Regions from separate parts of the Terribacillus jepli genome, predicted to be linked through region 2. Evidence: riboswitches for the same ligand, from Rfam matches in the RefSeq annotation. Region 2 holds a riboswitch; the other holds the start of a gene.

Region 1 (3,418 bases), on a different contig from region 2:
ATTCACAGCCTCAATAAAGTCCCCGCTACTTTTTTGGCATATCCTCAGGTCCCCGCCTTCTGAAAGGAATGACGTTTTCCATGCTAGGAGCCAATTCTTCTTCATCTTCTTCATCCAAAAAATCAAGCAGCCGCTGCTGCATATCGCCCATTTCCGATGTCAGCGTTTTTTCTTCGTGATTCAATGCGTAGATATCCCGCTTGATCTGAAGATAAAATTCCTTCAACGGCTTATCCGTATACTGGCTGAGTAGCCTATCGGATAACGTATATTCCTCCTGCAGCTCCAAATCATAGATTCGAACCATGAAATATTTCCCGAAAGGAATAGATCCAATGAATCGATAACGTTTCGTCTCATCTAAATACATAGGCCACCTCCAAGAAAAGTGTAGCATGTCCCGAGAGCGAGAATGCATATTCTCCCCATAATATACAGAAAACTTACATTTAGTCGTTGAAGCCCGATTTTCGGTATCTCATTTTACAAGTTATACATCTGTCACCCAACATCCTGGTACCCTTATTGCCGAGCCATAATTCCGCCACTCTTATTGATTGGTCGCCTTGTCTCCCAAAACACACCATGAATAAGCTCACTCATCTGGCTCCCCTGCTTCATGGAAGGACGGCAAAGGAACGGACCGGAAATCCTGACGCTTTTCCCGCTTTCGGTACGATATTAAAGATGAAAGCTCCTTTAGCTGGCAGCTGATCCAGATTAGTCAGCAATTCCACTTGATAAGAATCCCGCTCCAGCACATAATACTCGCCAACCAAAGCGCCGTTCTTTTGGAAATCGACTGCTGCATCCGTATCAAACGTCTCGTGCCCTACCGCCTTGATATGCCGCTCTTCATATAGGAACTTCAGTCCTTCCAATGACCAGCCTGGGGAATGGCTGTTACCATCGTCGTCTTTGTTATCCATCTGCTCTTGATTTGGCCAGCGCTTGCTCCAGTCAGTCCGCAATGCCACAAATGTACCTGGCTCGATTTTGCCGTGTTCCTCCTCGAAAGCAAGGATATCTGCCACAGACAGTGCGTAATCATGATTGGCAGCCGCTTCGTTTGATTTATCAATCACGACGAGCGGCAGTACCAATTCTTTTAACTCGAGCTCTTCCAAATACCTTGTATCCCGCACAAAGTGGATCGGGGCATCCAGATGTGTTCCGTATTGCCCCGGGAAGGTAAAGCTCTGGGCGAAGAAGCCGTCATCATGGGAGAACAATGTTTCGAACTTCGCCGGGGAAAAAGCTGAGAAATACGGCGAATCCGGCCCGAAGGTATGGGTAAGATCCACCCATTTTTTCTCTCTCAATACTTCCAATGCTTTGCTTAACTCGTTTGACATAAACGATCACCTCAAATAAATAGTTTGGAAGAACGCAAAAAAACCTCTTCTAAATAAGAAGGGGTTCGCTACTTTTATGTAGTCCGATTCTTATCTAGTCTGGAATTAGCACAGTACATACAGTCTGTTGCTGAAGCTTCATAGGGCCAGTCCCTCCGCCTCTCTGGATAAGAGAATATTCTGTTAAATTCTATATTATTCTAAGTAATATGATTGGTCAACCCAATTGTTCCCCCTTAAGGTGCATTAGCAAATGCCGCGTAAACGAATACTAGCGCCCAGAATCCTATGAAATAATAAAGCAGAGCCAAAGTGACATGCGATAAAGCTAGAACAACTTTACTGCTGGTTTCATAGGCAAAAAAAGCTGTAAAAAATCCTATTATAGGAAACCAATTATTACCATTATGGTCATACCTATTTTTGCAATTAGATCTCCAGCTAAAGGGGTGCTCGATATTAATAATGGAAAAACAATCAATGCGATAAAACCTAATATGAACACAACTAATAGAGTCAACGAAATGCGCTCAAGTTTGAAATAATGCATAGAAAAACCCTTTCATTTTAATCATCCAGTATACAGTAACAAAAAAGAGATTAAGTTCTATCGCAATATAACTCATTCAAAAATCACGCTGCATGTTTTTCCAATCACGTAAAATAAGCATCCTGCTTTTAGCGGCAAGATGCTTATACACACCTTTATTTTATACAAGGCTTTACCCCATATAAACACTGTCACACGTGCCAGCCTGCGGCTCATAAAAGCAATGATCCTTAAACTGACCTGAAAAAGGCTGGCCATACCATGTCGGAGGGCATGGTGCATACGGATTAAAATACCAAAGTGCGTACGAAGCAGGTTGTTGTCTCCAAAATTTCAAATTCCTTTCTGCCAATCTTCTTTCCTGTTCACGTGCTCGTTGATAAAAAACATTTCCTTTTTGAACAGCCTCAAAGGAGTAATTCCCGCCCTGTACATGAAAGATGACATCATCGATCGTTCTCAGATCTGCAAAATCCAAACAGTCCGCTACAGCACGGTTTACAATGACATTCCCTACAAACAGCATTCCAAGCTGCCCTTCCCCTTCAGCTTCCGCCCGCATCATTCTTGCCATCAAGTCAACATCTGAACTATTGTATCGGACTCTCGCCATATGATCACCCCACTCACAGTATGAAAAAGCTCCCCTTGTTGTTAGTATATTATTGAAGGGCTTAGACTTATGTCAGTTACATTCACCAATCCCTACCTTCATACTCCATGGAAAAGTCACTTCCCATTAGCAGTAAAATACGCTTCCAGCCAGGTGTCAGCCATCAAGCGATTGCCGTCGTTGGTCATATGTACACCATCCGTTGTCAGATTCGTTTTCGTCGTTTGCAAAAAAGCTGTATGAGTTTGCACGAGTATCGCATCATACTTGTCAGCTAGTTCCCGGACGATCTCTACATAAGGAATCAGCATCTGATTTCCTTTTGAATCTTTATTTTCTTCTATGATTGTCGGTTCCATGAGGAAGAGCGCAGCTTTGGTTCGTTTTGTTTCGAACAGGAGCTTATCATAGATTTCCCTGAAGGCATCCGGATAAACCTGCTGCATCTGCGGCTGATCCAATTGCCGCCACACGTCATTGATTCCGATGGAAATCGACACTAAGTCAGGAGCTATCGAAAGCACATCTTCTTCCCACCTATCGGCCAAATCGGTGACACGGTTGCCTCCCACTCCCTTATTTATAATTTCCACTTCTTTTCTCTGAGCAAATTCATCTTCAATCATTTTCACATAACCGTCACCGATATCCCGATGATCCTCGAATCTTCCGCATTCCGTGATGCTGTCTCCGATAAAAACCCATTTTTCACGCATCTAGAGTCCCCCCATTATTAATTGTTTCACTGCCTTCTCACCTGTTCTTTTATCCATTCCGTCGGGCTGCACCCTGTTTGTTTCTTGAAAATATTACTGAAATATTGCGGGTTATTTCCGTATCCTAATTTTTCAGCTAGTTCAAAAACCTTGATATCTTTCTGTTTACCGATGATTTCCACTG
Region 2 (3,418 bases):
CCCGACAGAGAAACGAAGCAGCCGGTCGCATATTCCCCTCGCCTCTCTTTCTTCAACAGGGATATCCGCATGGGTCTGTGTCATCGGGTACGTGATGAAACTCTCCACTCCGCCAAGGCTTTCGGCAAATGTAATGATGTTCAGGCTGCGAAGGAACGGATCGACCCATTTGCTGTCCTTGACCCGAAAGGAAAGCATTCCTCCCTTACCTGCATAGAGGACATCCTTCACCTTCGGCTCCTCTCTTAAATACGCCGCGATGTGTTCAGCATTGGCTTGGTGCTGCCGCATTCGGAGTGGCAACGTCTTCAAGCCGCGGATGAGAAGCCAGGCATCAAGCGGGGATAGTACCGCACCCGTACCGTTGTGCAGGACCGACAGACGCTCTGATAGCTCTTCGCCTTTACTCACGACGAGTCCAGCCAGTACGTCGTTATGACCGCCGATATATTTTGTTGCACTATGGATGACGATATCTGCTCCTTGTGTAATTGGCTGCTGGAAATATGGCGTCAGGAAGGTATTGTCGACAATCAACAACAGATTGTGTGCTTTTGCCAACTTCGCATACGCTGCAATGTCAATTTCCTGCATCAAAGGGTTTGTCGGTGTCTCCAGGAAAATCGCTTTTGTCTTATCCGTAATCAACGCTGCTGTGTCTTCCACTGTTCGAAATGGAGCGTAAATCGCAGTCACTCCGAATGAATTGGAATAGAAGTCGAACAGTCGATAGGTGCCTCCATAGATGTCCTCCGGTACAAGCAATGAGTCGCCAGATCGGAAAAGTGATAGTACGAGTTGAATGGCTGCCATACCCGAACTGCAGGCAAAAGCCCTATCTCCTTTTTCAAGCTCAGCGAACCCATCTTCCAGAACAGACCTGGTCGGGTTCTTCGTCCGGGAATAATCATAACCGGTTGATTGCCCGATTCCGCCATGCGCATAAGCAGTGGAAAGATAAACCGGAGGATTAACCGCGCCTGTCACTCCATCACTTCGATTTCCTAACTGTACAAATGTTGTCTCCAAGCTACTTCCCATATTGTTTCTCACCCTTCTCTTGAAAAAAAAAGAACCTTCTCCCCAAAAAGGAAGAAGGTTCAGTGATAACCGAATCAGCTTCTTATCTTTAAGGCGGATACCTTTTGGATTTAGCACCGTGTCATGACAGACTGGTTGCTGAGACATCATAGGGCCAATTCCCTCCGCCTCTCTTGATAAGAAAGTACTATTTATTTTTTAATATATAGTCATGTTAACATACAAGAAAATTCAGTCAATATTTTTTTGAAATTTTCCATCAAATATAAAATTTCTATTGAATTTCTTAGCTGGACCACATATCAAAGTCAGAAAATAGGATTGACACCCAGAAGTTTTCGGTCTATCCTTTTCTTTACAACTGATATTTCTTATCCAGATTGGTGGAGGGAATGGCCCTACGAAACCAAAGCAACAGGCTGCAGACCGCAGTACTGTGCTAATTCCAGGTGTTTGACACTGAAGATAAGAAGAGCGGAAGCTTAAAATGGGCCCTCTTCTGACGGAAGAAGGGTCTTTTTTTAAGAATAAATCCGATTAAATTCATTGGATATATCAAGATTATTACAGGAGGGTAATAGATGGAAACCATCAAGCAGGCACTAGCCGAAGTACATACGTATTTAGAAAGTGATTTCCCGGAAGTTGTCGAATGGAGACGTTATCTGCATCAGCATCCCGAATTGAGTTTTCAGGAGACAGAGACTGCCCGTTTCATCGCGGATAAACTGCGCAGCTTCGGCTATGAGGATATCCAAACGAATATCGGCGGTCATGGAATTGTCGCCGTACTATCAGGAAAAGAAGCAGGACCGACAATTGCCCTCAGAGCCGATTTCGATGCCCTGCCGATAGAGGATGAGAAAGAAACAGCGTATCGATCCAAGACGCCTGGCGTGATGCACGCTTGCGGACACGACGGTCATACTGCTGCTTTGCTTGGGACTGCCAAAGCATTGATCAAACATAAGGACAGCCTGAAAGGCAAAGTTGTCTTCCTTTTCCAGCCAGCTGAAGAAGTCCCGCCTGGCGGTGCCAAGGCAATGATAGAAGACGGTGCACTTGACGGTGTCGACTATGTCTATGGCGCTCATCTTAACTCTGCTGCCCCTGTCGGGAAGATCGGTGTCGGCGAAGGATTCAAAATGGCTGCTGTGGATAAATTCGCGATCACCATCCAAGGAAAAGGCGGTCATGGCGCAGCTCCTCAGGAGACAGTCGATCCAATCGTCATCGGCAGTGATATCGTAAGCGCCTTGCAGAAGATTGTCAGCCGCAGAGTCAGCCCGCTGGAATCTGCAGTGCTGACACTCGGTGTCTTCCAGTCAGGGAATGCATTCAATGTCATTCCGGATACCGCAAAACTGGAAGGCACAGTCCGGACATTCAATGCTGACATCCGCAAGCAGGTCAGGCAGCAGATAGAAGCAATCATTTCCGGGATTACGAGCGGATTCGGTGCCACTTATTCCATTGATTATTTGCATGGCTATCCTGCACTTTATAACCATCCAGAAGAAACTGCTTTATTGCAGCGGCTGTTCTCTGAACAATTCGGCGAAGAACAAATAATTGACCTTGAAACCGGGATGGGCGCAGAGGATTTCGCTTATTACCTGCAGGAAAAACCCGGCAGCTTTTTCAAAGTCGGCTCCCGCAATGAAGATACCGCCACACACTATCCGCATCATCATCCGAAGTTCGACATCGATGAGCGAGCACTGCTCATCACCGAGAAAGCATTCACGAAAATCGTATTCTCGTTATTGGGAAGCTAAGGGGGAAATGTCTTGAAAAAGAAACTCGCACTTATACTATTCGGCTTAGCGGCCACCATCGCCCTGTTCGGGTGCTCCAGCAATTCCAGCAGCGGTTCCGGTGCAAGCGGCGGCGAACCTGTGGAAGGCGGCGATTTGAACGTTGCGATGACAGCAGATCCTGACACGCTTGACTGGATGTATTCCGGCGAAAGCGCTGCGAGAAAAATCGGCTGGCATATCTATGAAGGTTTGTTCGCATTGGATAAGGATTATCAGGCACGTCCTTTACTAGCTGACGACTACACCGTCAGTGAGGATAAGAAAACATACACGATCACCCTTCGTGACGGACTTAAATTCCACAATAATCAGGGCGTAACTGCCAAGGATGCCAAAGCCTCGATCGAACGCTGGCTGAAAGTCTCATCCGTTGGTAAGATCACAGCGACACATGTAGATTCTGTCGAAGCAGAAGATGACCTGACATTGGTCATTACGCTGAATGATCCGTATACTGCATTGCTTACGGATTTGGCTGCTCCGAAAGCATCAGCTGTCATCATTCCAGCTGACATTGCAGAAGCTGCCGGTGAACAGCCGCTGACAAATGAGCAGCT

Evidence for each region. A riboswitch is a leader RNA that binds a small molecule or an ion and turns the genes downstream of it on or off. The one in region 2 is predicted to bind S-adenosylmethionine.
Region 1: another riboswitch for S-adenosylmethionine. It lies ahead of AB1K91_RS09435 (cyclase family protein); the one in region 2 lies ahead of AB1K91_RS04310 (M20 metallopeptidase family protein).

What each region holds. Positions count from the first base shown of each region.
Region 1 covers NZ_JBFEGH010000007.1:29,986-33,403, forward strand. Annotated here, with positions in the region: gene AB1K91_RS09430 (hypothetical protein) at 26-370, opposite strand; gene AB1K91_RS09435 (cyclase family protein) at 618-1,355, opposite strand; SAM riboswitch class I at 1,443-1,529, opposite strand; gene AB1K91_RS09440 (cell wall hydrolase) at 2,078-2,518, opposite strand; gene AB1K91_RS09445 (SGNH/GDSL hydrolase family protein) at 2,635-3,234, opposite strand; gene AB1K91_RS09450 (response regulator transcription factor) at 3,261-3,418, opposite strand, start outside.
Region 2 covers NZ_JBFEGH010000003.1:28,747-32,164, reverse strand. Annotated here, with positions in the region: gene AB1K91_RS04315 (methionine biosynthesis PLP-dependent protein) at 1-1,041, opposite strand, end outside; SAM riboswitch class I at 1,121-1,224, opposite strand; SAM riboswitch class I at 1,410-1,513, shown strand; gene AB1K91_RS04310 (M20 metallopeptidase family protein) at 1,623-2,819, shown strand; gene AB1K91_RS04305 (ABC transporter substrate-binding protein) at 2,832-3,418, shown strand, end outside.